4 regions of the Acidovorax carolinensis genome follow, and region 3 is predicted to be linked to each of the others. Evidence: predicted binding sites of a transcription regulator. Region 3 holds the regulator's gene; each other region holds the start of a gene.
The links. The regulator sigma-54, encoded in region 3, starts transcription at its own class of promoters, with help from an activator protein. The targets are predictions, from matches to a motif close to TGGCANGNAANCTGCTTT.
Positions count from the first base shown of each region.

Region 1: the regulator sigma-54 is predicted to act here: its motif matches at 4,381-4,398, upstream of CBP34_RS17280 (DVUA0089 family protein).
Region 2: the regulator sigma-54 is predicted to act here: its motif matches at 3,317-3,334, upstream of CBP34_RS14050 (ammonium transporter).
Region 4: the regulator sigma-54 is predicted to act here: its motif matches at 1,497-1,514, upstream of CBP34_RS01220 (ammonium transporter).

Region 1 covers NZ_CP021361.1:3,673,809-3,681,248, forward strand. Annotated here, with positions in the region: gene hemE (uroporphyrinogen decarboxylase) at 1-759, shown strand, start outside; gene CBP34_RS19535 (hypothetical protein) at 882-1,031, opposite strand; partial or broken gene priA (replication restart helicase PriA) at 1,432-3,566, shown strand; gene CBP34_RS17280 (DVUA0089 family protein) at 3,689-4,300, opposite strand; gene CBP34_RS17285 (glycosyltransferase) at 5,070-6,263, shown strand; gene CBP34_RS17290 (glycosyltransferase family 4 protein) at 6,340-7,440, shown strand, end outside.
Region 2 covers NZ_CP021361.1:3,006,475-3,013,914, reverse strand. Annotated here, with positions in the region: partial or broken gene CBP34_RS14055 (phospholipase D family protein) at 1-1,839, opposite strand, end outside; gene CBP34_RS14050 (ammonium transporter) at 2,044-3,246, opposite strand; gene mnmH (tRNA 2-selenouridine(34) synthase MnmH) at 3,450-4,547, opposite strand; gene selD (selenide, water dikinase SelD) at 4,593-5,669, shown strand; gene ribD (bifunctional diaminohydroxyphosphoribosylaminopyrimidine deaminase/5-amino-6-(5-phosphoribosylamino)uracil reductase RibD) at 5,709-6,815, opposite strand; gene CBP34_RS14030 (type IV pilin protein) at 6,841-7,263, opposite strand; gene CBP34_RS14025 (pilus assembly protein) at 7,292-7,440, opposite strand, start outside.
Region 3 covers NZ_CP021361.1:3,845,336-3,852,775, reverse strand. Annotated here, with positions in the region: gene argS (arginine--tRNA ligase) at 74-1,783, shown strand; gene CBP34_RS18100 (SPOR domain-containing protein) at 1,796-2,446, shown strand; gene CBP34_RS18095 (thiol:disulfide interchange protein DsbA/DsbL) at 2,531-3,187, shown strand; gene lptA (lipopolysaccharide transport periplasmic protein LptA) at 3,287-3,940, shown strand; partial or broken gene lptB (LPS export ABC transporter ATP-binding protein) at 3,937-4,724, shown strand; gene CBP34_RS18080 (RNA polymerase factor sigma-54) at 4,724-6,313, shown strand; gene CBP34_RS18075 (acyl-CoA thioesterase) at 6,384-6,815, shown strand; gene CBP34_RS18070 (THUMP domain-containing class I SAM-dependent RNA methyltransferase) at 6,840-7,440, shown strand, end outside.
Region 4 covers NZ_CP021361.1:255,814-263,253, forward strand. Annotated here, with positions in the region: gene CBP34_RS01210 (ABC transporter substrate-binding protein) at 1-245, opposite strand, end outside; gene CBP34_RS01215 (sulfite exporter TauE/SafE family protein) at 426-1,184, opposite strand; gene CBP34_RS01220 (ammonium transporter) at 1,613-2,929, shown strand; gene CBP34_RS01225 (hypothetical protein) at 2,942-3,277, shown strand; gene CBP34_RS01230 (GMC family oxidoreductase) at 3,365-5,044, opposite strand; gene CBP34_RS01235 (MlaE family ABC transporter permease) at 5,317-6,438, shown strand; gene CBP34_RS01240 (ABC transporter ATP-binding protein) at 6,656-7,440, shown strand, end outside.

The DNA of each region.
Region 1 (7,440 bases), 170 kb from region 3:
ATGGACAAGCTGCGCTACGTGTTCGACGCCGTCACCAGCATCCGCAAGGCGCTCAATGGCCGCGTGCCGCTGATCGGCTTTTCGGGCAGCCCCTGGACCCTGGCCTGCTACATGGTCGAGGGCAAGGGCAGTGACGACTATCGCCTGGTCAAGACCCTGATGTACAGCCGCCCCGACCTGATGCACCGCATCCTGGCCATCAATGCCGACAGCGTGGCGCAATACCTCAACGCCCAGATCGACGCGGGCGCCCAGGCCGTGATGATTTTTGACAGCTGGGGCGGCGTGCTGGCCGATGGCGCCTTCCAGGAGTTCAGCCTGGCTTACACCAAGCGCGTGCTGGCGCAACTCAAGCGCACCGGAACCGACGGCCAGGACGTGCCGCGCATCGTCTTCACCAAGGGCGGCGGCATCTGGCTCGACGACATGAAAGACATCGACTGCGAAGTGCTAGGCCTGGACTGGACGGCCAACCTGGGCAAGGCGCGCGCCATCGTCGGTGGCCAGGTGGGCGGCCCCGGCAAGGCGCTGCAGGGCAACATCGACCCCAACGTGCTGTTTGCCCCGCCCGCGCAGATCGTCACCCAGGTGCACAAGGTGCTCGACAGCTTTGGCCAGCCGCACACCGACAAGACCACCCCCGGCCCCACGCACATCTTCAACCTGGGCCACGGCATCAGCCAGTTCACCCCGCCCGAGCATGTGGCGGCACTGGTCGAGGCGGTGCACGGCTACTCTCGCGCGCAGCGCCAGCGCTGAACGAACGGGGCCGCCGCCCATGCACCACGCGGTGGCATCCCCACCACGGTTATGCACAAAATGGGGCAGTGCCAGTCGCCCCGCTGCGGCGCATGCACAACGTTCCAATGATCTGCATCATTTCAATAAAAAAGCGCTAAGTGGTTGATTTTCAATGGATTAATCACAATGCCTTTTTTGTAAGCAACCCAACGGGAGCGCGTCATTTCAAGGACTTGCAAGCCAAATCCCGAGATATCAACAAAGTTATCCACAGAAATTCTGGATTTCATGCAAATTTCCCATGAAATCAATCACTTGCAGGCCAAAGTGAAGAAATTTTTGAGGAACAGCATCTGTGGCTAGCATAAATTGGGGGCATTTTCCCCTCTTGACGAACCCTGGCTGTACGACTTATGCACACAAATCGTGGTGCGGCGCAGCAAATAACCGGACGACCGTGCTAACACAAAATTTCCCCATGAAATCCTTCAGATGATTGATTTATAAGGTTTTTTTGTTCATGCCCTTTTTCCGTGCAATCTGTTGCAGCCCAGTGTTCATGCGGCCTGGCAGGGCATCCTGACAGGATGTCAACAAAGTTATCCACAGAAAACAGGAATTACCTGCCGGCACCAGCCAAATCAAGCACTTAGCCGCCACAACCCCACATCACTTCAAGATGCGCCCCTAATGTCCGCCCGCCCCTCCATCGTCCATGTGGCCCTGCAGACCCCCTCGCACAGCGGCGTGGGTGACCTGCTGAGCTACGCCAGTGAGCGCCCGCTTGCGCCCGGCACGCTGGTGCGCGTGCCACTGGGCGCGCGCGAGGTGCTGGGCGTGGTGTGGGATGCCGACGAGGCCACGGGCGAGCTGCCCGAGGGCGCCACGATGCGCGCCATTGCCGGGGTGCTCGATGGCGTGGCGCCGCTCGATCTGCCCTGGCGCCGCCTGGTGGCGTTTGCGGCACGCTATTACCAGCGCGCCCTCGGCGAAGTCGCCCTGGCCGCCCTGCCCCCGCAACTACGCGACCTGAAACCCGAGCAGCTGGCGCGCCGCCTGCGCCGCCCGGCCACGGCGGTGGGCGACAACTCAAACGCTATACAAAACATAGCGCTTACCGCAGAGCAGGAAAGCGCCAGGGCCCGAATTGCTGCGGGAAAAGGCCCGTTCCTGCTGTTTGGTAGCACCGGCAGCGGCAAGACCGAGGTGTACCTGCGCTGCGTGCAAGAGATCCTGGAGGCCGACAAGGGCGATGGATTTCCGGCCCAGGCGCTGGTGATGGTGCCCGAGATCAACCTCACGCCCCAGCTCGAAGAGCGCTTTGTGGGCCGCTTTGCCCCGCGTTTTGGCCCCGGCGCCGTGGTGTCGCTGCACAGCGGCATGACCAACCCGCAGCGCCTCAAGAGCTGGCTGGCCGCCCACTGCGGCAGCGCGCGCATCGTGCTGGGAACGCGCATGGCGGTGTTTGCCAGCCTGCCGGGGCTGCAACTCATCGTGGTCGATGAGGAGCATGACCCCAGCTACAAGCAGCAGGAAGGCGCCCGCTACTCGGCGCGCGACCTGGCCATCTGGCGCGGGCGCGAGCAAGGCGCCAAGGTGCTGCTGGGATCGGCCACGCCCTCGCTGGAAAGCTGGCACGCCAGCCGCCCCCCACACCCGAAGACCCTGAAGGCGGCCGCTACCTGCGGCTGCACATGCCCAGCCGCATTGGCGCGGGCGCGCTGGCCCGCGTGCGGCGGGTAGACATGAACCAGCAGCCCCGGCGCACCGTGTTCAGCGCCCCGCTGCTGCAGGCCATCACCGAGCGCGTGGCGCGCGGCGAGCAAAGCATGATTTTGCTGAACCGCCGCGGCTACGCCCCCGTGCTGCACTGCGTGGACTGCGGCTGGAAAAGCGACTGCCCGCACTGCAGCGCGCACCAGGTCTTCCACAAGACCGACCGAACGCTGCGCTGCCACCACTGCGGGTTCGCGGTGCGCGTGCCCTACCACTGCCCCAGCTGCGGCAGCCCCGACATCCAGCCCATGGGCCGGGGCACCGAGCAGCTCGAAGAACAACTGGGCGCCCTGCTGCGCAACGTGCAGCGCCCCGACGGCGACCCCGCCCGCATCGCACGCATCGACGCCGACACCACCAAGGCCAAGGGCGCGCTGGAGGAGCAACTGGCACAGGTGCACTCGGGCGAGGTGGATGTGCTGGTGGGCACGCAAATGATTGCCAAGGGCCATGACTTTCGCCGCATTACGCTGGTGGCCGCCGTGCAGCCCGACGGCGCCCTGTTCAGCAGCGACTTTCGCGCGCCCGAGCGGCTGTTTGCGCTGCTCATGCAGGCGGCCGGCCGCGCGGGCCGCGACGCCGCCTACATGGCCGCGCAGGGCACGCAATGCGAGATGTGGGTGCAGAGCTTTCACCCCCAGCACGCCGTGTTCGAGGCCCTGCGCACGCACAACTACGAGGCTTTTGCCGCCCAGCAACTCAAGGAGCGCGAAGAGGCCGCCATGCCACCCTTCTCATACCAGGCCCTGGTGCGGGCCGACGCGCGCACGCAGGAGGTGGCGCAGGGTTTTCTGAGTGCCGCCACCGCCGCGGCCCATGCAGCCGGCCTGCCGGGGATTGACCTGGTAACCCTGTTTCCCCCCGTGCCGCTCACCATCCAGCGCGTGGCCAATGTGGAGCGCGCCCAGATGCTCATGGAAAGCCCCAGCCGCGCCGCACTGCAGCGCTTTCTGGCCGCGTGGCAGCCGGTGCTGCAAACCACCCGCAGCCAGCCCGAGCACAAGGGCTTGATTCGCTGGCTGGTGGATGTGGATCCGCTGGCGATTTGAGGTCGCTTGAGGTGGCTTGAGGGGTTTTAGGGCCCCAGCGCTTGCGAATCAAGCGCCTAAAGCTATCAGAAATGAAGCACTCCGCAGAGTCGCCGGAGATTGCGCTCTGACCCTATCGTTGCTCAGCGCACATTCGAGCGGCGCGACGCCACGCCCAGACCGACCAGCGCCAGGCCCATCAAGGCCATCGTGCCTGGTTCTGGCACCTGGTTCGCCGACACATTCATCACATAGGTGGCGCTGGCGCCAAGCGCGCCGCCGCTCACGGCAAAAGCGTTCCCAAAGCTGCAACTGAAACGGCATACCCCGATGAAGTAGTTACCCGCAGCCACATTGAAGTTGACAATGGCGGCATCCAAAACAGAACCACCAGAGTCGTAGTTGTCGTCGTCGTTCGCCGCCAACAAAATGCCCGCAGCGTTCCACAGGCCAACTTCCATGTCCGTGTTGTCATTGTTGACTCTGTCGAAATCAATCGTGACGGGGCCACCGGATGTGCCAAAGGTGTAGAAGTCATACGCAGTCCTCAACCCGTTCGGCCGTGTGACCTCGACATGGGGCTGCGTGGTCGAGTTGGTCACGGTAGAAACAAAGTTGGTCGAAAACAGGCTTGCTCCAAGAACTTGCGCGGTGGCGGCACTGCCAGCGCCGATGGACGCCACAGGCAAGGCATGGGCGGAGAACCCGGCAACACTGATGGCAGCGGCAAGCGCTATTTTGGAGAAGATGGTCATGGGACTTCCTGTTTCTTCGGGAGGGGTAAATGGAGTCCCGTTGGTTCGTTCAGCACGATTGCCTTGGGTCCGCGACCTCATAAGCACATTTCGCGCCACAAACGAATTTTTTTGCTAGATTCGTTACAAATCAAATACTTACAAATGTTGCAGCGTGCGACCTCGATCCAGAAGGGCCGAGAGTGTAAAGCGGGCCGACACTGCGCCCGGAAGAACGGACCTGCTGTGGGCTGGACATATCGGTAAGGGCGCGCAGTCCCCATGTTGACCGCCGATGACGGCCATGGTTGTTGATCAGGTGCTGGTGGTGACAGGCTGCCAGCGGTGGGGCAGCAGCAGTTCCTGCACGCGGCCGGCCTTGTGCGTGGCAGCCGCGTCAGCACATCCTTGAGGTAGGCGTGGGGCCATGCCCGTTCATGCGGGTCGACTGGATCGGGCCCATGACGGCAACCGCAAGCGGGCCTGCGCGGAAGTTACCAGCGAAACTCCGTCAACCCTGGCACTCTACTTTTGCAGTCGCTATGGCTTGGGCTGTGTGCGACTTGCGTCCACGCCGAATCATTCCCAACTCGCTGATTGGTGGTCAGATTGCAGCTTTGGATCACCGGGCCGGAAGTCCGTTTTGGGCCGGCACCGGCCTTTCGAGGCATTTCGCCGCATCCGCACGCAGCGGATGGCTTTCCACGGCAGTCGGGCGGCGCAGCCCGACTGCGCGAACCCAAGCCATTTACCGATGGCCTTTTTTCACAGACCGTCATAGAGTGCAACAATGCACGTCCCACCCTGTCATGTCACCCACCTTGTCTATCGGCTTGCCACCGGTGGCATGGAAAACGTGGTGGTGCAACTCATCCGGCACTTGCCGCGCACATCGTTTCGGCACACCGTCATAGCGCTCTGTGACATCGACCCCGAGTTTGCCCGCCGTCTTGACGGAACGGCGGTAGAACTGATCGCGCTCAACAAGCCGCCGGGGCAGCCCTATGCCCTGTATCCCACGGTCTATCGACTGTTGCGTCACCTGCGGCCCGACGTGCTGCACAGCTGCAACCTGGCAGCGCTGGAGTTCGTGCCCGTGGCGGCACTTGCGCAGGTTCCGCTGCGTGTGCATGTAGAGCACGGACTGGACTTGCTTGAAATCAATGGCAAAGCGGCGCGCTACCGCCTGCTCAGACGGCTCTACCGCCCGTTTGTGAACCAATATGTAGCCGTGTCGGTGGACCAGGCGCGCCAGTGTGCGCAGTTAGGAGCGGCAGCCGAGCGCGTGCATCTGATCCCCAATGGCGTGGACACACGCGTGTTTCGTCCGCGCACCAGCGGCGATCCCTTGCCAGTGGGCTTTCCGTTCCAGCGCGAACAGCACTGGGTCATTGGCACGGTGGGGCGCCAGGCGGATATCAAGAACCCCTTGCTGCTGGTGGACGCCTTTGTCCAGCTGGCGCATTCGGGCGCTCCCGGCTCGGAACGCCTCAGGCTGGCCATGGTCGGGGACGGGCCATTGCACCGCGAGATTGCGCAGCGCCTGCACAACGCAGGGTTGAGCGACCGCGCCTGGCTGCCGGGCGCGCGTTCGGACATTGCCGACATCCTGAGAGCCTTCGACTGTTTCGTCCTCCCTTCGCTTTCCGAAGCGACGTCTTGCGCCCTCCAGGAGGCCATGGCCACGGGCCTGGCCATTGTGGCCACCGACGTGGGCGGAAACGCGGACGTCCTGGACCAGGGCCGGTGCGGCAGCCTGGTGCCCTCGGGCGACGTCACCGCACTGGCGACCGAACTGCAGCGGCTTAGCCAATCGGGCCAACCGAACGCCCAGGCGCAAGAAGCGCTCACATCGGTGCAGCGCCGATACAGCCTTGAGACGGTGATCCAGCGCTATGGCGACCTCTTCCTGAACGCGCCCGCCCATGCCCCCCGTGACGCATGGGCGCAGCAGCCCGCACCCCCTCAAGACAGCTTGCATTGACCCCCATGCAAAGAAGCTGATTCACAAACCGTATCGCCCCCTCTTTGCGTCCGAACGTCACCATTTTTCTATCGCCATGAAAATACTTACGTTCTCTACCCTCTACCCCAATGCCGTCAAACAGCACCACGGGATCTTCACGGAAACTGCGCTGAAGAAGGTCATGGAGACGGGCACGATCGAAACGGTGGTGGTGGCCCCGGTGCCGTGGTTTCCGTTCAAGCACAAGATGTTCGGCGACTATGCAGGTTTTGCGAAAGTGCCCAAAGAGGAAATGCGCATGGGCGTGCGCGTGTTGCACCCCCGGTACTTTCTGCCCCCCAAGATGGGCATGCATGTTGCGCCGTTTCTGATGGCCCTGGCGTCCAGGCCCGCGATAGCCAGACTGATGGACGAAGGCTTCGATTTTGACGTCATCGATGCGCATTACTTTTACCCCGATGGGGTCGCAGCAACGCTGCTGGGGCGCTATTTCAACAAGCCGGTTGTCATCAGCGCCCTCGGAACCGACATCAACCTGATCCCCAAGTTTTACCTGCCGCGGAAAATGATCCTCTGGGCAGGAAAAAATGCTGCGGCCGTCGTGACGGTCTGTGAAGCGCTGAAGACTGAACTGAAAAAGATTGGCTTGGCGCGCGAAGACATCATGCCGCTGCGCAACGGTGTCGATCTGGAATTGTTCCAGCCAGTCGACAGGCTCGTCACGCGGTCAGAGCTGGGAATCAGCGGCTTTACCTTGCTGTCGGTGGGTTACCTGGTGGCACGCAAAGGGCATCACCGCGCCATTGCTGCGCTTCAGTTGATGCCCGACGTCACCCTTGCCATCGCAGGCGGCGGCCCCGACGAATACAAACTCAAAAAACTGGCCATGGATCTCGGTGTTCAGAACCGCGTCAAGTTTCTGGGTGTGCTGTCGCAAAAAGAGCTTTGCCGGTACTACGGTGCGTGCGACGCCCTGGTTTTGGCCTCGAGCCGGGAAGGCTGGGCCAACGTGCTCCTGGAGTCGATGGCATGCGGCACCCCCGTGGTCGCCAGCAACATATGGGGAACACCCGAGGTCATTACCTCACCAGAGGCCGGTGTGCTGATGCCCAGCAATACGCCGGCCGGCATTGCCCAGGCGGTGGCGCACCTGCGCAGCAACTACCCTTTGCACACAACCACCCGCGCCTATGCC
Region 2 (7,440 bases), 840 kb from region 3:
GGGGCACGCTGGCGCCGGGCTCGCTGGTGGCATCCTGCAGGTTGCTGCCCAGCGGCGCCCGCCAGATCAGGCCGCCCCGCTTTGCAGTTCCACATGCCAGGCCGCGTCGCGCAGAGCCTGCTCGATGCTGCTGCCGGCCCGGCGTGCCAGGGCGGTGCTGCGGATCAGCAGCGCGATCTCGGTGTTCTGCTTTTGCGAGCGCATGTCCAGGTTCATCGAGCCCACAGCCAGCAGCCGGTGGTCCATGATCACCAGCTTGGAGTGCAGCATGGCACGCGAGGACCCGGTGGCGCCGCTGCTGCCCGTGGCGCTGAAGGCCCGGCGCACGCCGGTGGCCTCGCTGTGCATTTCGTACAGATCGACGCCCATGCCCAGCAGCGCCTTGCGGTGGCGTGCGTAGCCGGCGTGGGCAATGGGGGCGTCATTCGACGCCAGCGAATTGGTCAGCACCCGCACCCGCACGCCGCGCGCACGCGCTTCGGCAAAGGCCGCGGTGATCTCGCGCCCCGGCACGAAATAGGGCGAGACGATGAGCAGATCGCGCCGCGCCTGGCCCATCAGCTGCAGCAGGCCATCCACCACGGTGTCTTCCTTGTCCTCCAGATCGACCGTCTGTGCATCTTGCACCTCGCCCGCAGCATCGCCGGTGGCAGCGGCGGTGGTTAGGGATGCCGCCTTGCCCGCGGCGCTTGGGCTTGGTGGTGCGGGTGGGGGCGCTTTGGCGTTGCGCTGTTGCGCCGCCACGGCCGCACGCGGCGAGGGCGTGCCGGGCTGGGGTGGCAGCGCCTCGGTGGTGGCAGAGGATTCCGCCGGAATCTTGGCGGGCTTGTCCACCAGCACCACGGCGGGCGCCCACACAAAGCGGGCGGTTTTCAGATCGAGCGGCTTGCGGTCCCACACCAGGCTGCGCTGGGCCGCGTTGGCGTCTGGCGCCGCCATCGGGGTGGATGCTGCTGCCGCAGGGCCAGGCGCGGCCGTGGGCGCAGACGAAGGCTCGGTGCGCGCGCCTTCTTGCGCATCTTCGGTGGTGGCGGTGGCGGCAAGCGCGGTGCGCTGGGCCTGCAGCTCTTCTTGCGTGATCAGCGACTGCACCGGGTAGGCGCGCTCGTTGTTCCAGTAGCTGTCAAAGCTGCGCGACAGGTCCTGCACGATGGGGCCGACCGCCAGCACGTCCAGATCGACAAAGTTGCCCGATGTGTCGTGGCCAAAATAGGCGTCGCCCAGGTTGCGCCCGCCGGCAATGCCCATGGCGTTGTCGGCGATGAACAGCTTGTTGTGCATGCGCTGCTGCACGCGCGAGAAATCGCTGAGCGCGCTGACCATGCGCCAGAAGGCCGAGCTGCGGGCGCCCGCCACCGGGTTGAACATGCGCATTTCGATGTTGGGCTCAAAGGCCAGGCGCATCACCTGCGCGTCTTTGCCCGCGCTATGAAAGTCGTCCAGCAGCACGCGCACGCGCACGCCGCGCCGGGCGGCGGCCACCACGCTGAGCAGCAGGCGCTCGGCGCTGGCATCGGCGTGGATGGCGTAGTACTGCAGATCCAGCGTTTTCTGCGCCGCCTCCACCAAGGCCAGGCGGCTGCCATAGGCCGCCTGGGGGCCGGCCAGCAACAAAAAACCGGAATCAAAACGCGCATTTGCTGCCGCCCGGCGCTCGTCCACCAGCGCGGCCAGCGGTGTGCCGACAACGGTTTCCAGCGCCGTTGAAACGGGGCGCTGCACGTTCCTGGGCAATTCGGCGCAAGCCCCCAGCAGGGGAATGAGCAGCGCCGCGCACAGCAGCGCCAGGTGCCGGCGCAGCAGCGCGGGAAGAAAACCAAAAACAAAGGCGAGGGTCATGGGCGGGCGTAGCGGCGTGAATCGGTGGCGGGCACTGCCAGTGGGATGGGAACGCCGGCGCAAGTGTGCGGCCAGTCTTGCCCATCATGTGCCACAGCGTAGCGGGCCGCGCGGCGGGTGGCTGTCAGACGTGGCGCCGTCGTTTCAAGGCGGCGAAAGCAGCCGTTCGGGGCACGGCGCATCGGGGCCAGGGCGGCCGCAGGCTTACCAGCTCACTTCGCGGTCCGGCGTTGCGCTGATCTTGTGGATCGACAAATCCGCACCGTCGAACTCTTCTTCCTGCGACAAGCGCAGGCCCAGCGTGGCCTTGAGCACGCCATACACCAGGGCACCGCCCAGCAGCGCCCACATCACGCCCATGGCCGTGCCGATGAGTTGTGCCCACAGGCTGACACCGCCCAGCCCACCGAAGGCCTTGCTGCCGAAAATGCCTGCGGCAATGCCGCCCCAGGTGCCGCACAGCCCGTGCAGGGGCCATACGCCCAGCACGTCGTCGATCTTCCAGCGGTTCTGGGTGAGGGTGAACATCACCACAAAGATGCTGCCGGCCACGGCGCCCACCACCAGCGCTCCCAGCGGATGCATCAGGTCAGAACCCGCGCAGACAGCCACCAGGCCTGCCAGCGGGCCGTTGTGCACAAAGCCGGGGTCGTTCTTGCCCAGCACCAGCGCCGCGAGTGTGCCGCCCACCATGGCCATCAGGGAGTTGACCGCCACCAGCCCCGAGAGTTTGTCCAGCGTTTGCGCGCTCATCACATTGAAGCCAAACCAGCCCACCACCAACACCCACGCACCCAGCGCCAGGAAAGGGATGTTGGAGGGTGGATGGGCCGAGATGGCGCCATCCTTGCGATAGCGGTTGGAGCGCGAGCCCAGCAGCAGCACGGCGGGCAGCGCAATCCAGCCGCCCACGGCGTGCACCACCACCGAGCCGGCGAAGTCGTGGAAGGCGGCGCCGGTAAGGGCTGCGATCCCGGCCTGTATGCCGAAATGCCCGTTCCAGGCGATGCCTTCAAAAAAGGGATAGACAAAGCCGACGATGACGGCTGTTGCCAACAGTTGGGGCCAGAACTTGGCGCGCTCTGCAATGCCGCCCGACACAATGGCGGGAATCGCCGCCGCGAAGGTGAGCAGAAAGAAGAACTTCACCAGTGCAAAGCCGTTGTGCTGGGCCAGCGTCTCCGCGCCCACCAAGAAATGCGTGCCATAGGCCACGCCGTAGCCCACCAAGAAATACACCACCGTGGAGACCGAAAAATCCACCAGTATCTTGACCAGGGCGTTGACCTGGTTCTTTTTGCGGACGGTGCCCACCTCCAGAAACGCAAAACCGGCGTGCATGGCCAGGACCATGATGGCGCCCAGCAAAATGAACAAGGCATCGCCGCCCTGTTGGTGTGCATTCATAACTTCCCCTGGCTCTGAATTGATCTGTTCTGGTGCAATCCGGACGCAGGCGCCAGATCTGCACCAAAATTAAGCAAAATTCGGGCCACGAAAAGCAATCGTGGTGCACGACCAGCTTGCCCCATCATGGGGCGCTGCCTTCAAATGCGGCCAAAAAATAGTGATAAAAATGTCTCTAGCGCTTTACCAATAAGCGCAGGTAGCTATCTTTTTTGATGTTTTTCAGGCCTTGGCGCTGCCCGACGCAGGGCATCCTCCAGCGCCAGCACCTGGGCAGCCAGGGCATCGATGCCCGCCGCAGAAAGGTCGTCGCTGGCCAGTGTGCGACGCGTGGCCCACTGGTGCAGGTGCGTGCTTTGCGAGCGGGCATAGAGCGGGTCGTAGTGCAAGGCCACCAGCTCGGCAAACAGTGGGGCCAGCGCACCAGCCTGGGCCCATTCTTGCCAGCGCGCAATCACCTGCTTGCCGTGCAGTTCCTTGAGCACGCCCAGTTGCCGGGCCAGCAGGGCCGGGTCGTCGCCCAGGTTGGCATAGTCGCGCAGCAAAAAATCCAGCCGCGCCGGCACGCTGGCCGCGATCTCGATGCAGGGGCTGGCGCGCAGCCGTTGCACCAGGGGCTGGGACACCGCCAGGCGGCCGATCTTGCTGCTCTCGGCTTCAACGTAGATGGTGCGTTGCAGATCCAGGGGCTCCAGCGCATGCAGCAGGGCGGTTTCAAAGGCGGTTTGCGAGGGTTGCTCCACCCCCGGCCAGGCACCCAGCACCGATCCCCGGTGGCGGGCGCAGGCCTCCAGGTCGAGCACCTGCGCGCCGCGCGCCGCCAGGGCCTGCAGCACGCGCGTTTTGGCGCTGCCGGTGGGGCCGCAAATCACGCGCAGGGGCAGTTGTGGTGCCAGTTCGGCCAGCCGGTCGATGACGTGGCGGCGCCACGCCTTGTAACCGCCGGCCAGTTGCTGGGCGTCCCAGCCCACCAGGCGCAGCCAGGTCACCATGGAGCCGCTGCGCATGCCGCCGCGCCAGCAGTACACCAGGGGTTTCCAGCTGGCGGGCTGGTCGGCAAACTGCGTGCGCAAATGCCGCGCCAGGTTGGCTGCCACCATGGCGCCGCCCACGCGCCGCGCCTCAAAGGCACCTTGCTGCTTGTAGATGGTGCCAACAATGCGGCGCTCTTCATCGTCGAGCACCGGGCAGTTGATGGCGCCGGGAATGTGGTCCAGTGCGTATTCGGCGGGCGAGCGCGCATCGATCAGGGTGTGAAACGCATGGCGATCCGCCACGCGCACAGGGCCGCGGTGGCTCATGGGGTCAGGCCCTTGCCCCGCGCTGCCCGGTGGCCGGCTGGCACAATCGCGTGCACCATGACTGTTGATTCAAAACCCATTCGTCTTACCCAGTTCTCGCACGGCGGCGGTTGCGGTTGCAAGATAGCGCCGGGCCTGCTGCAAGAGATTTTGGCACGCGCACCGCAGGGCATCGTGCCGCCCGAGCTGCTGGTGGGCACCGAAACCAGCGACGACGCGGCGGTTTACCGCCTCAACGACAGCCAGGCGCTGGTGGCCACCACCGATTTCTTCACCCCCATCGTGGACGATCCCTACGATTTTGGCCGCATTGCCGCCACCAATGCGCTGTCCGACATCTACGCCATGGGCGGCACACCCATCATGGCGCTGGCGCTGGTGGGCATGCCCATTGCCCAACTGTCGCCAGAAGTGATTGGCCGCGTGCTCGAAGGCGGCGCTGCCGTGTGCCGCGACGCTGGCATCCCCATCGCGGGCGGGCATTCGATCGACGTGCTGGAGCCCATCTACGGCCTGGTCGGCCTGGGCCTGGTGCACCCGCAGCGCGTGCGCCGCAATGCCGACGCGCAGGCCGGCGATGTGCTGGTGCTGGGCAAGCCGCTGGGGGTGGGCATTCTTTCGGCAGCACTCAAAAAAGGCATTCTGGACGCCGCCGGCTATGCCGACATGCTGCGTTACACAACACAACTCAATCGCGTGGGCATTGCCCTGGGCGCGCTGGAAGGCGTGCATGCCATGACCGACGTCACCGGTTTTGGCCTGGCCGGCCACCTGCTGGAGGTGTGCCGGGGCTCGGGGCTCTCGGCCCAGGTGAATTTGGCCCAGGTGCCAGTCATTGAAGTTGCAGCAAAGTTTGCGGCCGAGGGCGTGGTCACGGGTGCTTCGGCCCGCAACTGGGCCGCCTACGGCGCCGACGTGGCCTGGGCCCCCGGTGCGCCCGAATGGCAGCGCCACCTGCTGACCGACCCCCAGACCAGCGGTGGCCTGCTGGTCAGTTGCAGCCCCGATGCGCTGGTGAGCGTGCTGGACGCCTTTCAACAGGCCGGCTTTGCGGCGGCTGCCGCCATCGGCGGCATGCAGGCGCGGGTGCAAGGGCAGGGTAGCCAGCTGGTTTGCCGGTGAGCCGGGTGTGCGGCACAGGCCCTGTGCTGCCGCCATGCATTAAAAAACGTCGCGCCCGCGCACCCGCGCCACGAGGCGGATGTCTGGCCCGACCCGGTCCACCGCCGTGAAGTTCAGCGCCAGCCCTTGGGTAAGCGTTTCAAGGGGGCCAATATTTGCCATGCCAAGTCCCGGCCCCAATAGCGTCGGCGCCAGATACACCAGCATCTCGTCGACCAGCCCCTCGCGCACGAACGAGCCATTGAGCTTGTTGCCGGCTTCCACATGCAATTCGTTCACACCGCGCCGGGCCAGGTCGCGCAGCATGGCAGGCAAGTCCACCTTGCCCTGCGGGTTGGGCAAATAAATCACGGTAGCGCCACGCGCCTCCAGCGCTGCCTGTTTGGCATCATTTTGGGCTGCAGAGTAGATGTAACAAGCGCGACCAGCTATAAAAAGACGAGCATCCAGCGGGGTTTGCAGCTGGCTGTCCACCACCACCACATGCGGCTGGCGCGGGGTGGGCACTTCGCGCACATCCAGGCGCGGGTTGTCGTCCAGCACCGTGCCAATGCCGGTCAGCACCGCGCAGGCGCGCGCGCGCCAGGCGTGGCCATCGGCGCGCGCGGCGGGCGAGGTAATCCACTGGCTAGCTCCGTTAGCTAGCGCCGTGGTTCCGTCCAGCGATGCCGCCGTCTTGAGGCGCACCCAGGGCGTGCCGCGCACCATGCGGCTGAAAAACCCGATGTTGAGTTCACGCGCCTGCGCAGCGCCTGGGCCAACTTCTACTTCGACTCCCGCCGCGCGCAGCCGGGCAAAGCCCTGGCCACCCACCAGCGGGTTGGGGTCGGCAATGGACGCCACCACCTTGCCAATACCCGCCGCCACCAGCGCATCGCAGCAAGGCCCTGTTCGCCCCTGGTGCGCACAGGGCTCCAGCGTGACATAGGCCGTGGCGCCGCGCACATCGTGCCCCGCAGCCGCCGCATCGCGCAGCGCCACCACTTCGGCGTGCGGGCCGCCGGCTTGCTGGGTAAAGCCCTGGCCCAGGATGCGCCCGTCAGCCGCTGCAATCACGCAGCCCACGCGCGGGTTGGGGTTGGAAAGAAAAAGCGCCTGAGCGGCGAGCCCAAGCGCTTGGTTCATGAAGGGTGCGGTTTTAGTCATTGCGCCGGGGATGGTAGCGCAGGGGCTATTTATTCCAGCATTCGGTAGCCGATGTACTGCTGGCGTAATTCAAGGCTCCGCGCACTCCAGTGTGGGTGAGTGTGAAATTTCCACACTTGTCGTTGGCTTGTGGCCCCCCAGATTTGCGTGTGGCTACCAGGGTGTATGCAGCGTTGGTATTGCCGTCTGCGAAACCAATCGTGTAGCGCTTGGTGGGGTCGGTCGCCCACGTTAGCGTAGCGGGCAGGGCGATCGGATAGACGCCCGTGGCCGTGGAAGCCCGCTCCAGCCATTGCTGCGCCTGCAACAGCCCAGCACGGGCATCGGCCCGGTGCCCGCGCTGTATGTACTCGGTGTAGCTGGGGTAGGCAATCGCCGAGAGAATCCCGACGATGGCCACCACGATCATGACCTCGATGAGCGTGAAGCCCTGGTGTTGTCGTTTCATATAAGGATGTGCTCCTGCCAGTGTGAAACTAGCGCAGTTGACGCCAGCTGGGGCGCATGGATTGCTCGGGCATGCGGTTCAGGGTGTCCCGGGCACCGCCACCTCCGGTCAGATCCACGATGCGATCGCGTTTCGTGATCAGTACCGGGGTACCGGTCTTCACCGGCGCACGGGCTA
Region 3 (7,440 bases):
CGTCGGTGCACGGCCAGCGTGCCACAGTTGCAGGTCCTGCGCCCCCGCGCTGGCAGCCCCGTAAAATCCGTCGATGCTCACTGCCAAAAATGAATTGCTCGCTGCGCTTGCCGCCGAGCTGGAAGTCCTGTCTCCCGGCGCTGGCGCCAAGGCGGCATTTGAATCTCCCAAGGTGGCCGCCCATGGCGACTTTGCCTGCACTGCGGCCATGCAGCTGGCCAAGCCCCTCAAGCTCAACCCGCGCGCACTGGGGGAACAGATCAAGACCGCACTGGAAGCCACGCCCGCTTTTCAGCGCTGGGTGTCCGCCATCGAAATCGCCGGTCCGGGCTTTCTGAACATCCGCCTCCAACCCGCCGCCAAGCAGGAAGTGGTGCGTGAGGTGCTGGCTGCGGGCGAGCGCTTTGGTTTTCAGGCCAGCAACGGCCAGCAAGTGCTGGTCGAGTTTGTCTCGGCCAACCCCACCGGCCCGCTCCACGTAGGCCACGGCCGCCAGGCGGCGCTGGGCGATGCCATCTGCAACCTGTTCAGCACCCAAGGCTGGAAGGTGCACCGCGAGTTCTATTACAACGACGCGGGCGTGCAGATCGACACGCTGACCAAAAGCACGCAGCTGCGCGCCAAGGGCTTCAAGCCTGGCGACGACTGCTGGCCCACCGACAGCGAGAACCCGCTGGCCAAGAACTTCTACAACGGCGACTACATCGCCGACATTGCCGAAGCCTTCAAGGCCAAAGCCACGGTCAAGGCCGACGATCGCGAGTTCACGGCCAATGGCGATGTGGAGGACTACGACAACATCCGCCAGTTTGCCGTGGCCTACCTGCGCAACGAGCAGGACAAGGACCTGCAGGCGTTCAATCTGCAGTTCGACGAGTACTACCTCGAATCCAGCCTGTACACCAGTGGCCGCGTCGAGGCCACGGTGAACAAGCTCATCGCCAACGGCAAGACCTACGAACAGGACGGCGCGCTGTGGCTCAAGAGCACCGACTACGGCGACGACAAGGACCGCGTCATGCGCAAGCAGGACGGCACCTACACCTACTTCGTGCCCGACGTGGCGTACCACATCGCCAAGTGGGAGCGCGGCTTCACCAAGGTCGTCAACATCCAGGGCACCGACCACCACGGCACCATCGCCCGCGTGCGCGCCGGTCTGCAGGCGGCGGGCGTTGGCATCCCGCAGGGCTACCCCGACTATGTGCTGCACACCATGGTGCGCGTGGTCAAGGGCGGTGAAGAGGTCAAGATCAGCAAGCGCGCGGGCAGCTACGTCACGCTGCGCGATTTGATCGAGTGGACCAGCAAGGATGCGGTGCGCTTCTTCCTGCTCAGCCGCAAGCCCGACACCGAGTACACCTTCGACGTGGACCTGGCCGTGGCGCAGAACAACGACAACCCCGTGTACTACGTGCAGTACGCGCATGCGCGCATCTGCTCGGTGTTGCGCGCCTGGCAAGAAGCCGGTGGCGGCGATGTCGCCTCGCTCAAGGATGTGGATCTGTCGGCCCTGGAAGGCCCGCAGGCCCAGGCGCTGATGCTGCAGCTGGCCAAATACCCCGAGATGCTCACCGCCGCCGCCGACGGTGAGGCGCCGCACGATGTGACCTTTTACCTGCGCGATCTGGCCGCCAGTTACCACAGCTATTACGATGCCGAGCGCATCCTGGTGGACGACGAGGTGGTGAAGAAGGCGCGCCTGGCGCTGGTCGCTGCCACCGCACGGGTGTTGCACAATGGCCTGGCCGTGCTGGGCGTATCGGCCCCAGCCAGAATGTAAGCAGTTACTACCATGAAGAAAAAACAGACGGGTGGCACCACCATCGGCTTCATTGTCGGGGTCATCGTGGGCCTGGGCGCTGCCCTGGCCGTGGCCGTGTATGTGACCAAGGTGCCCGTGCCCTTCCTGAACAAGGGCGGCCTGCGTGGCGTGGACCAGGACGCCGCCGAAGCCCAGAAGAACAAGAACTGGGACCCCAATTCGCCGCTCTACGGCAAAAACCCCGCGCGCCCGCCCGCCCCTGCCGCGGCCGCCTCGGCCAGTCCCAATGGCGCGGCACCGGCCGCCGAAGTCACCGCTGCGCGTACCCCCGCCAGCAAGCCTGCGACGGCAGACGCCAAGCCGGCCACCAAGGTCGAAACCAAGCAGGCACCCTCGGCGGACCCGCTGGGCGATCTGGCCAAGGCCCGGTCGGCGGCGGTGGATCCGTTTGATTATTTTGTGCAGGCCGGTGCGTTCCCCAGCCAGTCGGGGGCCGATGCCCAGCGCGCCAAGCTGGCCATGCTGGGCTGGGAGGCCCGCGTGAGCGAGCGCGAACAGAATGGCCGCACCGTGTACCGTGTGCGCGTCGGCCCTTTTTCCAAGCGCGACGATGCCGAGCAGCTGAAGGAAAAACTGGAAAGCGCCGGCGTCGAGTCCGCGATGGTGCGTGTCCAGCGCTAGGATGGCGGCGTCCATCGCCATCGTCTGAACTTTTTCATGGGGGCGTTCTCACACCCCCAGACCAGAACAAGGAGTGTCCCTTTCATGAAACGCCGCGAGTTTTCCCTGTCCACCGCTTCGGTGGTTGCCTCTTCCGCCCTGACCCTGCCGCTGGCCACGCCGGCCATGGCACAGGCGCGCCAGTTCAAGGAGGGCAAGGACTACACCAAGCTCGCCAAGCCGTTGACGCCCGATGCGCCCGCCGGCAAGGTGGATGTGATCGAGTTCTTCTGGTACAGCTGCCCGCACTGCAATTCCTTTGAGCCCACGCTGGATGCCTGGGTCAAGGCGGCCCCCAAGGACCTGAGCATCCGCCGCATTCCGGTGGCGTTCAATGCCAGCTTTGTGCCGCAGCAAAAGCTGTATTTCACGCTCGAAGGCATGGGCAAACTCGATACGCTGCACGCCAAGGTGTTCCGCGCCATCCATGTCGAAAAGCTCAAGCTCGCCAAGGACGAGGACATCTTTGCCTGGGTGGCCCAGCAGGGCGTGGACGCCGCCAAGTTCAAGGAGGTCTACACATCCTTCACCGTGGCCAGCCAGGTACGCCGTGCCTCGGCGCTGCAAGAGGGCTATGGCGTGGAGGGCGTTCCCTCGATGGGCGTTGCTGGCCGGTTCTATACCGATGGCACCATGGCCGGCAGCATGCAGACCGTGCTGCAGGTGGTGGAGTATCTGGCGGGCGTGGCGCGCAAGGGCTGACCCCGCAGTGCCCACCCGTTCGAGAAGCCCGCGACTGCGGGCTTTTTTATGGGCTGCAGCGCCCGTGCATGGCTACAATCCGTGCAAGATTCGTGCCTCATGAAAAATAGATTCCTCTCGATCCTGCTGCTGACGGCCCTGGCCTGCGCCCCTGGCGTGGGCCTTGCCGAAAAAGCCGACCGCAACAAGCCCATGAACATCGAGGCCGATGCGTTGCGCCACGATGAGCTCAAGCAGACCAGTGTGTTCACGGGCCGGGTGGTCATGACCAAGGGTTCCATCGTGCTGCGGGGCGCGCGGCTCGATGTGCGCCAGGATGCCGATGGCTACCAATATGGCGTGGTGACGGCCGAGCCAGGCAAGCGCGCGTTCTTCCGGCAAAAGCGCGACACCCCGGCCGGCGCACCCGACGAGTTCATCGAAGGCGAGAGCGAAATCATCGAGTACGACGGCAAGGCCGACAACGTGCGCTTCATCACCCGCGCCGAGATGCGCCGCTATCGTGAATCGGTGGTGACCGATGACGTGTCGGGCGCCGTCATCGTCTACAACAACCTGACCGACGTGTTCACGGTCGATGGCCAGAAAAAGTCGGCTGCAAGCGCGCCGGGCGATGCACCCGCCCCGGGCGGACGCGTGCGCGCCGTGCTGTCTCCGGCCAAGGAGCAGCCTGCCGGCGTTGCGGCCCCGGCGCCGGCGGCCAGCGGTCCGGTGCTGCGTCCCAGCAACTCGCTCGGCGGTGCAAGCAAGTGAGTGCTGCGACGGTGAATACAGGTCAAGGCCCAGATACCCAGGCGGGCAGCCGCCTGGAAGTCGAGCACCTCGAAAAATCCTATGGCAGCCGCAAGGTCGTCAAGGACGTGTCCCTGGTCGTGCAAAAGGGCGAAGTGGTGGGGCTGCTTGGCCCCAATGGCGCGGGCAAGACCACCTCGTTCTACATGATCGTTGGCCTGGTGCGCTGCGATGGCGGTGATATCCGCATCGATGGCCACTCGGTGGCGAACATGCCGATCCACCGGCGTTCGCGTCTGGGGTTGTCCTATCTGCCGCAAGAGGCGTCGATCTTTCGCAAGCTGAACGTCGAGGAGAACGTGCGCGCCGTGCTGGAGCTGCAGCGCGGCGACGATGGCAAACCCTTGCCCGGGCCGAGATTGAAGCGCGCCTCACCGCCTTGCTGCAGGAGTTGCGCGTGGACCACCTGCGCGAATCACCGGCCCTGGCCCTGTCGGGCGGTGAGCGCCGCCGGGTCGAAATCGCCCGTGCCCTGGCCACCCAGCCGCGCTTCATCCTGCTCGACGAGCCCTTTGCCGGCATCGACCCGATCGCGGTGATTGAGATCCAGCGCATCATCGGCTTTTTGAAGGCGCGCGGCATCGGCGTGCTGATCACCGACCACAACGTGCGCGAAACGCTGGGCATCTGCGACCACGCCTTCATCATCAGCGATGGTCGCGTGCTGGCCCAGGGCACTCCGTCCGAAATCGTTGACAACGCCGAGGTGCGTCGGGTGTACCTGGGCGAACATTTCAGGATGTGATGAAACCGGGTCTTTCGCTGCGCGTTTCGCAGCACCTGTCGCTCACGCCGCAGTTGCAGCAATCCATCCGGCTGTTGCAGCTGTCGACGCTGGAGCTGTCGCAGGAAGTCGAGCAGATGCTCGATGAAAACCCGTTTCTGGAGCGCACCGCCGAAGAAGCGCCGCGCGAGGAATTTGGCCTGGAGGCGGCCGACACCCCCGCGCAGGCCGACGACTACAGCGCCGATGACGCTATGTATTCAGGAGCTGCTGGCGCAAGCAGTACAAGCGCTGAGGGCCAAAATGATGCTGAAACCCCCAGCGCCAGCGCGGATGAGCCCGACTGGAGCGGCGACGGCACCGTGGAAATGGCGCCCAACGATGCCGAGTGGGGTGGCGATGCACCCGCCCGCAACCGCAACGACTCCGACGGCGACGAGGCCGATGCCACCGAGCTGGCGCGCTCGCACGAGTCGCTCACGTCCTTTCTGCACCGTCAGGCCCTGGCGCTGCGCCTGTCCGAGATCGACCGCGCCGCGCTGCGTTTTCTGATCGAATCGCTGAACGACGATGGCTACCTCGAAGAACCACTTGAAGAGCTGGCCACGGGCCTGGCCGGCGAGGGCAACCTGGAGCAGATCGACGAGCTGGTGCACCGTTTCACCGTGGCGCAACGCCTGCTGCAAAGCCTGGAGCCCGTGGGCGTGGGCGCGCGCAACCTGGCCGAATGCCTGACGCTGCAGCTGACCGCCCTGGCCGCCGATGAAAACAGCGCGATCGACCCCGACACCGTGCAGACCGCTCTGCGCATCTGCCAGCAGCCGCTGGAGATGCTGGCGCGCCGCGACATCCGCCGCCTGACGCAGCTGTGTGGCGATGGCGAGGAGCGCACCCGCGCCGCCATGGCGCTGATTGCCCGCCTGGAGCCGCGCCCCGGCCGCCGCTTTGCCGATGTCGAGCGCAACATCATCGTGCCCGACGTCATCGTGCGCAAGGCGGGCCGTGCCAACGGCCGCGATGGCCAGCACAACTTCATCGTTCAGCTCAATCCCGACGTGATGCCGCGCCTGCGCGTGCACGACATCTACGCCGGCGCTCTGCGCGGTCACAAGGGCGGCGAGGGCCACCAGGGCATGCAGCAGCGCCTGCAGGAGGCGCGCTGGTTCATCAAGAACATCCAGCAGCGCTTTGACACCATCCTGCGCGTCTCCCGCGCCATCGTCGAGCGGCAGAAGAATTTTTTCACCCACGGCGAGCTGGCCATGCGCCCGCTGGTGCTGCGCGACATCGCCGACGAGCTGGGCCTGCACGAGTCCACCATCAGCCGCGTGACCACCGCCAAGTACATGGCCACGCCGATCGGTACCTATGAGCTCAAATACTTCTTTGGCTCGGGCCTGGGCACCGAGACCGGCGGCAATGCCTCCAGCACGGCGGTGCGTGCGCTGATCAAGCAGTTCGTCGCCGCTGAAAACCCCGCCAAGCCGCTGTCCGACAGCCAGATCGCCGAGATGCTCAAGGAGCAGGGCATCGAGTGCGCGCGCCGCACGGTGGCCAAGTACCGCGAGGCGCTCAAGATCGCGCCCGCCAACCTGCGCAAGGCGCTCTAGGCACACCCCCGCTTGGGGCGCATGGCGCCCCCTGTGCGATTCTTTCGTTTATCTACCCGCCGTACCCACCATGGCCCGCATCGTTTTCGACCTTCCCCCGCATTTCGGTTTTGCCACCGAGATGCAGATCTACATCAGCCACGTCAACCAGGGCGGGCACCTGGACAACGCACAGCTGCTCACGTTGGTGTCCGAAGCGCGCGTGCGCTTCTTCCAGTCGCTGGGCTACCCCGAGGCGGACGTGGGCGGCCTGTCCATCGTGGTGGGCGACATCGTGGCGCAGTACAAGTCCGAGGGTTTCCACGGCGAGACGATGCGCGTGGAGATGGCGCCAGCGGACTTCAACCGCTATGGTTTCGACCTCGTCTTTCGCATGACCGAGAAGACATCGGGCCGCGAGGTGGCGCGCGGCAAGATCGGCATCGTCTTCATCGGCAAGGCAGACCGCAAGGTGGCGCCGATTCCCGAGTCCATCCGCCAGTTGCTGCTGCTCAAGGCCTGAGCGCGTATCCTTTCGCCCAGTCTTATGAACCAACTCCAACTTTTTCTTCCCTGCGCCGCCGGCGTCGAGAGCTATCTGGCCGACGAGGTGCACGCCATCACCGGCCTCACGGGGCAAGACCTGCTCACCGGCCGGGGCGGCGTGCTGCTGCGCGCGTCGTGGCGCGATGCGCTGCTGCTCAACCTGCACAGCCGCCTGGCGCAACGCGTGCTGGTGCAGCTGGCGCACCGTCCCTATCGCTCTGAAAACGACCTGTATGCCGCCGCCAGCGATGTGGCCTGGGAGATCTGGTTCACCACGCGCCAGACCTTCAAGGTCGAAGTGACGGCCCAGCACAGCCCGCTGCAGAGCCTGAATTTCGCGGGCCTCAAGGTCAAGGACGCCGTGGCCGACCGCTTTCGCGCCAAGACCGGCGTGCGCCCCGACGTGAACACGCAGTGGCCGGACGTGCGCATCCACCTGCACCTGACCACCGACGAGGCCACGATCTACATCGACACCTCGGGCGAGCCGCTGTTCAAGCGCGGCTGGCGCGAGGACAAGGGCGACGCGCCGCTGAAGGAAACCCTGGCCGCCGCCATGATTGCTGCGAGCGGCTGGGACCCGCTGGGCGACCACCCGGTGC
Region 4 (7,440 bases), 530 kb from region 3:
AGCAGGGCATCGAAACCGATGGTTTTCCACTCGATCTTCAAGCCCATTTTCTTGGCTGCGAGCTCTGCCACCTCCACCTCGAAGCCCGTCAGCGTGGTGCCCTTGAAGTAATTGAAGGGCGCGAACTGTCCTTCGGTGGCCACAATGATCTTGCCAGCCTTCTTGATCTCATCGAGGGAGCGGGCCTGCACGGAAAAGGCGGCACACAGAGCCACAGCGGAGGCGATGAACTGGAAGAGCTTCATGGTGAATCCTGTCTTGGGGTGGTACAGATACAAAAAATCCGGCTTGCGGGTCACGCAACCGGAGCCAGGAAAATGATAGTGCCCAAAGGTGGCGGGCGTCACAAAAATGTCGCAATCAATTATAGAGGGCAGGCCCTGCCGCCCGGGCTGTTGCTTTCGCAGCGAGTGCGGGCGGGCGCTTCAGCGCAGGAAGGCGTCGTAGCCCGTCTTGAGGATCAGGCTGCCCACGACCACGATGAAGATGCCCCGCACAAAGCCCGCGCCGTGCTTGAGCGCCATGTGCGTGCCCAGCAGGCTGCCCAGCACGTTGGCCACGGCGAGCGTCACCGCGTAGTGCCACCACACATGGCCCTTGGCTGCAAACAGCGCAATGGCGGCAATGTTGGTGGCGCAGTTGAGCAACTTGGCCGAGGCCGACGCGTTCAGAAAGTCGTAGCCCAGCAGCCGCACGAACAGGAAGACGAAGAAACTGCCAGTGCCGGGCCCGAAGAAGCCGTCATAAAAACCGATGAGCACACCGATCAGGCAGGCAGCCAGCACTTCGGCCCGGCCGGCATAGCGCGGTGTGTGGTGCCGACCCAGCTCCTTTTTGGCCAGCGTGTAGGCCAGCACGCCCAGCAGGACGAGCGGCAGCAGCTTGCGCAGGAAGTCGGCCGACATGACCGTGACCGTCCATGCGCCGGCGAATGCGCCCACGAATCCGGCCGCTGCAGCGGGCAGCATGGCGGGCCAGCGGATCTGCACGCGCCGGCTGTACTGCCAGGTGGCCATGGCCGTTCCCCACACCGATGCCGCCTTGTTGGTGCCCAGCAGCGTGGCCGGTGGCGCGCCCGGAAAAGCCGCAAACAGTGCCGGCACCATCACCAGCCCCCCTCCGCCCACAATCGCATCCACAAAGCCTGCGAGCAGCGAGGCCAGGGTGATAAAAATCCATTCCATCGCTGGATTCTCGCACCTGGTTTGCTATCAATTTAGAACTTTTATGCGCCGTGCTTCGTGCGGCGTGCGCGCAAAGCAGGCAAGAAAAAGGCGCCGGGATCGCCGGCGCCTGAAAAAAGAATGCACCTCGTTGGGTGCTTGGAATTTGATTGTTGGTAGAGATGTCTCCTCGGGCCCCTCGCTTGGCACACCGAAGCGCGCTTTCGAGTGCTGCAACTGTAGCGGCTGCACTTCGGTGGTGCATTGGGAGTTTCCCGCACCCATTTGCAGGGCCTCCAATGCCGCTTTTGCCCCGAATTGGCGGGCTCTGGCTGGCATGGCTTGTGCAACGCGCTTGTAACAATATGCGAAAGGGAGCGCTTATGCGGTCATTCATGCACTGGTTCATTGCGGTCGTGTCATTGAGCCTGGGGCTATGCGTCAGTGCGATGGCCCAGACAGCGCCGCCGGCCGCGGCAAACCCAGCCACCGGGGCGGCGGCGCCAGCAGCTGCGGCGCCACTGACGCGCCCCACGCTGGTGGCACAGGACACGGTGAGCGCGGCCGATACCGGCTGGATGATGACTGCCACCGCCCTGGTGCTGCTGATGACGCTACCGGGCATCGCACTCTTTTATGCCGGCATGGTGCGCAGGAAGAACGTGCTCAACACCATGGCCAGTGTGGTCGCCATTGCGGCACTGGTCAGCCTGTTGTGGTTTGCGGCGGGATATTCGCTGGCGTTCACGCCGGGCGGCGCCTGGCTGGGGGGACTGGACCGCTTGGGATTCGCGGGGCTCGATTTCCAGCTGGCAGAAGGCAAGCTGGCGGTGAGCCATGTGGCACCGCGCATCCCCGAGTCGGTGTACGCCATGTTCCAGCTTACGTTTGCCATCATCACGGCCGCGCTGCTGGTGGGGGCGTTGGTGGAGCGCATGCGGTTTTCCGCCATGCTGGTATTCATCGGCCTGTGGACCGTGGTGGTCTACGCCCCCGTGGCGCACTGGGTGTGGGAACCCGGCGGCTGGCTGGCCCAGATGGGTGCGCTCGACTTTGCCGGCGGCTCGGTGGTGCACGTGAATGCGGGCGTGGCCGGACTGGTCTGTGCCTGGTTCCTCGGTCGCCGCACGGGTTATGGCCGCGAGCCCTTCGAGCCCTACAACCTGGGGCTCACCATGGCGGGCGCCGGCATGCTGTGGGTGGGCTGGTTTGGTTTCAACGCTGGATCTGCCGTGGCGGCGGACGGGCGTGCCGGACTGGCGATGGCGGTGACGCAGCTGGCGGCAGCGGCGGGTGCCTTGTCGTGGATGCTGGGCGAATGGGTGGTGCGAGGGCGTCCGTCCCTGCTGGGGCTGTGCTCTGGTTTGGTTGCGGGTCTGGTGGCCATCACGCCGGCCGCGGGTTTTGTCACGCTGCGCTCTGCGGTGGTGATCGGCCTTGTGGCCGGGCTGGCTTGCTACTGGGGCGCCACGGGGCTCAAGCGCCTGCTGCGTGCCGACGATTCGCTGGACGTCTTCGGTGTGCATGGCATCGGGGGCATCGTGGGCTCGTTGCTCACGGGCGTGCTGGCCAGCAAAACGGTGGGGGGCGTGCAGGGCAGCCTGCTCACCCAGGCCATTGGTGTGGGCGCTGTCATGGCCTACAGCCTGGTGGTGACGGCGGCGCTGCTGTGGCTTGTCAATTTTGCGATGGGTCTGCGTGTGGACGAGCAGAGCGAGCAGACCGGGCTCGACATTGCCCAGCATCGTGAACGCCTGGGCGGCTGAAAGGGCCTTGCCATGCCAGACACCGACAGGCTCGCCATTGCGGCCCATCTGCATGTGCTGCTGCGCCGCAAGACGGGGCGTGTGACCGATACCGAATGGATGGCGGTCAACGCCGGCTATGCGCTGGAGATCGTGCGTTTTGCGCGCCAGCATGCCCAAGAAGACAACGTTCCCGAACTGGCCGAGTGGGCCGACCGTCTGGACCGCGCCGTCCATGCCGAACCACCCGGCGCAGCGCGCCGCCCGTTGCTGGACGTGGCCGCGCAGGCCGTGCGCCAGCGCATCGCGCCACCACCGTCCACGGAGCCTCCGCCAGAGTTGCCGCGCTACGTGGGCGGCATCCGCTGAAGCCGTTCCCACCCTGGGGCTTGGTGACGACTGCACATGTGCCTGCGGCCGCCACCGCATGGTCAGCGGGACCGGCGGGCCAGCGCTTCAGGAGGCGGTCTTGCGTGCCTGCAAAATCCACTCGGCCGCCTTCTCGGCCAGCATCAGCGTGGGCGAATTGGTGTTGCCGCTGGTGATGGTGGGCATGGCGCCTGCATCCACCACGCGCAGGCCGCCAATACCGCGCACGCGCAGCTGCGCGTCGAGCACCGCCATCGGGTCATCGTCCCGCCCCATCTTGGTCGTGCCTACGGGATGGAAGATGGTGGTGGCGATGTCGCCTGCCAGCCGCGCCAGGTCTTCGTCAGTTTCGAACTGAACGCCGGGCTTCCATTCCTGGGGCTGGTATTTGGCGAGTGCAGATTGCGCAACGATGCGGCGCGTGACACGCAGGCTGTCTGCCGCCACCTTGCGGTCCTCGGGCGTGCTGAGGTAGCGGGGCGCGATTGCGGGCGCGTCCTGAAAGCGGCCGCTCTTGATCTGCACCGTGCCCCGGCTGGTGGGGTTGAGGTTGCAGACACTGGCCGTGAACGCGGGAAAGCTGTGCAGCGGCTCGCCAAAGGCATCGAGCGACAGTGGCTGCACGTGGTACTCGATATTCGGCCAGGCCTGGTCGGGGCTGCTGCGCGTGAAGGCGCCGAGCTGCGACGGCGCCATGCTCATGGGGCCGCTGCGCTTGAAGGCATATTCCAGCCCGATCTTGGCCTTGCCCCACAGCGTGTTGGCCATGGTGTTGAGGGTTTCCACACCCTGCACCTTGAACACGGTACGGATCTGCAGATGGTCCTGAAGGTTGGCGCCCACGCCGGGCAGGTCGTGCACCACATCAATGCCATGCTGGCGCAGCAGTGCGGCGGGGCCGATACCCGACAGCTGCAGCAGCTGGGGCGAGTTGACGGCGCCGGCGCTCAGGATGACCTCTTGCGTGGCGCTGGCAGTGACCATCTCGTGCCCGTCCCACACCTGCACGCCGGTGCAGCGCTGGCTGCCGTCCGGCTGCGTCTCGATGATGAGCTGGGTCGCCTGCGCGGCGGTCCACATCTCGAAGTTGGGGCGGCCGTAGCAGGTGGGGCGCAGGAAGGCCTTGGCGGTGTTCCAGCGCCAGCCATTTTTTTGGTTGACCTCGAAGTAGCCCACGCCCTCGTTGTTGCCGCCGTTGAAATCGTCGGTGGCCGGAATGCCCGCCTGCTGCGCGGCCTGGGCAAAGGCGTCGAGCACGTCCCAGCGCAGGCGCTGCTTTTCCACGCGCCATTCGCCCGTGCCGCCAGTGCTCTTGTTGCCGTGCAGGCGCTTGAAGTCCTCATGAACGCCGCCGGGCTGATCGAGGCGCCAGTGGTCTTCGTGGCGCCGGAAGTAGGGCAGGGCGTTGTCCCAGCGCCAGCTGTCGTCGCCCGTCAGTGCGGCCCACTGGTCGTAGTCGCGGGCCTGGCCGCGCATATAGATCATGCCGTTGATGCTGCTGCAGCCGCCCAGCGTCTTGCCACGCGGGTAGCGCAGCGTGCGGCCGTTCAGGCCGGCGTCGGGCTCGGTGTTGTAGAGCCAGTCGGTGCGCGGGTTGCCAATGCAGTAAAGGTAGCCCACGGGGATATGGATCCAGTGGTAATCGTCCTTGCGGCCTGCCTCGATGAGCAGCACGCGGTTGCGGCCATCGGCACTCAGGCGGTTGCAGAGCAGGGCGCCGGCCGTGCCGCCGCCGATGATGATGTAGTTAAACGTGGTGTCGCTCATGGATGGAATGCTGGCTGCGGCGGTACGCGGAACAAGAAAGTAGTTGGGCGCCATTGTGCGGTGGGTAATCTACCTGTCGAGGGTAGAAACACGAATTGCTACGCTATTTGTAGCTAATGGCGCTTGTTGATGTTGCGCTAGCAGCCAATTTGACAATAATTGCATGCACGGGGCTTGCGGCTGTGCTTGTGTGCTGTGCGTTGTCCCGGCGCGTGCCGCCGACGCGGCGCACCTGATTTTTCCCAACCATGGTGGCTCACGCCGCCCCATCCATGAGCGAACTGTCGCCTCGCATCGTCCGTGCTGAATCACCCCAAGGGCCCCAGGCGCAGTTGCTGGGACGCTGGGGTGCGGCCGAGCTGGGCCAGCGCACGCAATGGCGCGCGCTGGCGGCCCAGTTGCGCGAGCATGCGGCGCCTGCGGGTGGCTGGGATTTGCGCAGCCTGCAATGGCTGGACCATGTGGGCGCGCAGTTGCTCTGGAAGCAATGGGGCCAGAAGTGGCCCGAACATGTGCAGCTCACCGATCTCCAGCGTGCCATGCTGGAACGCGTGGCAAGCCTCACGGTGGTGCCGCCGCCGGCAGAGCCCTGGCGCCTGTCCGAGCAGATGGATCACCTCGGCGTGCTGGTGCTGCACGGCCTGGACCACGCCAGGCACATGGTGCAACTGGTAGGGCAGTTGTCGCTCGACCTGGTGCGGCTGGCGCGAGCCCCGCAGCGCGGGCCCTGGCGCGATGTGTCGGGCCATGTGTACCGCATGGGCGCCACGGCGCTGCCCATCACAGCGCTGGTGGGTTTTCTGATCGGCGTGGTGCTGGCTTACCTGATGAGTTTGCAGCTGCGCCAGTTCGGGGCCGAGTCGTTCATCGTCAACATCCTGGGCATTTCGCTGATTCGCGAACTGGGGCCCATGCTGGCGGCCATCCTGGTGGCCGGCCGGTCGGGTTCGTCCATCACGGCGCAGATTGGCGTGATGCGGGTCACCGAAGAGCTCGACGCCATGCGCGTGATGGGCATTCCGCACGGCTTTCGCCTAGTGCTGCCGCGCACGCTGGCGCTGGCGCTGGCCATGCCCCTCATCAGCGTGTGGACCACGCTGGCGGCGCTGGCCGGCGGCATGCTGGCGGCCGATGTCGCCATGGGCATTTCGCCGGCCTACTTCGCGCAGGCCCTGCCCGCAGCGGTGAAGATCGGCAACCTCTGGCTGGCGATGGCCAAGTCGGTGGTGTTTGGCGCCCTGATTGCCCTGATCGGCTGCCACTGGGGCCTGCGCGTCAAGCCCAACACACAGAGCCTGGGAGAGGGCACCACGGCCTCGGTCGTGACATCCATCACCATGGTCATCATCGTGGACGCGGTGTTTGCCGTGGCGTTCAAGAACATCGGAATATGAGAAGCCCCCCTGAGTCGCACAGCGCCCGGTGTTGCCGCCAGAGTCGGCAACCCTTCGGAGCCGTCCAGGCCTGCACTGGCAGGCTTGGGGCCGCGGCTCCTCAGCCCCGAGGGGGACGCCACCCCTGGCCCGGCAAAGCCGGTTCCACGGTGGCGCTGGCCTGGGACGCGTCGGTTTTCAGCGACGTGAGCATGTGTTTGGACTGCGGGGGCAGCCCATGATGGCCCGTTCCGCGCCGCCCGAGGATCTTGCCATGGCGCCGGGCGAGCCACCCGTTGTGGACGTGCAAGGCCTGTGGACCACGTTCGGCAAGGGCGACGAAGCCTTTACCGTGCACCAGGACCTGCAGCTGTCGGTGCAGCGCGGCGAGATCCTGGCGTTGGTGGGCGGCTCGGGCACGGGCAAGACCGTGCTGCTGCGCCAGATGCTGGGCCTGGCCATGCCCACGCGCGGGAGCGTCACGGTGCTGGGCCAGCCGGCCTCGGAAATGGGGCGCGAAGGCGCTGCCAGCCGAGTGGGCATGCTGTTCCAGCATGGCGCGCTGTTTTCGGCTTTCAACGTGCTGGACAACGTGGCGTTTGCGCTGCGCGAGCAAGGCACGTTGCCGGCCGATGTGGTGCGCGATGCGGCGCTGGTCAAGCTGCAGATGGTGGGCCTGGAGCCCGAGCACGCCAGCCGCATGCCTGCCGACCTTTCGGGCGGCATGGTCAAACGCGTGGCCCTGGCGCGGGCGCTCATCATGGATCCCCCGCTGCTGCTGCTCGATGAACCCACGGCGGGGCTGGACCCGAGCAGCGCGGACGATTTCGTGGCCTTGCTGCGCGAGCTGCATGCGGCGCTGGGCCTGACCGTCGTGATGGTCACGCACGACCTCGATACCCTGTTTGCGCTGAGTACCCGCGTGGCCGTGCTGGCGGACAAGAAAGTCATCGTCACCGGCGCGCCGGCGGAGGTGGCGCGCTACCCTCATCCGTTCATCGAACACTTTTTTCTGGGTGAACG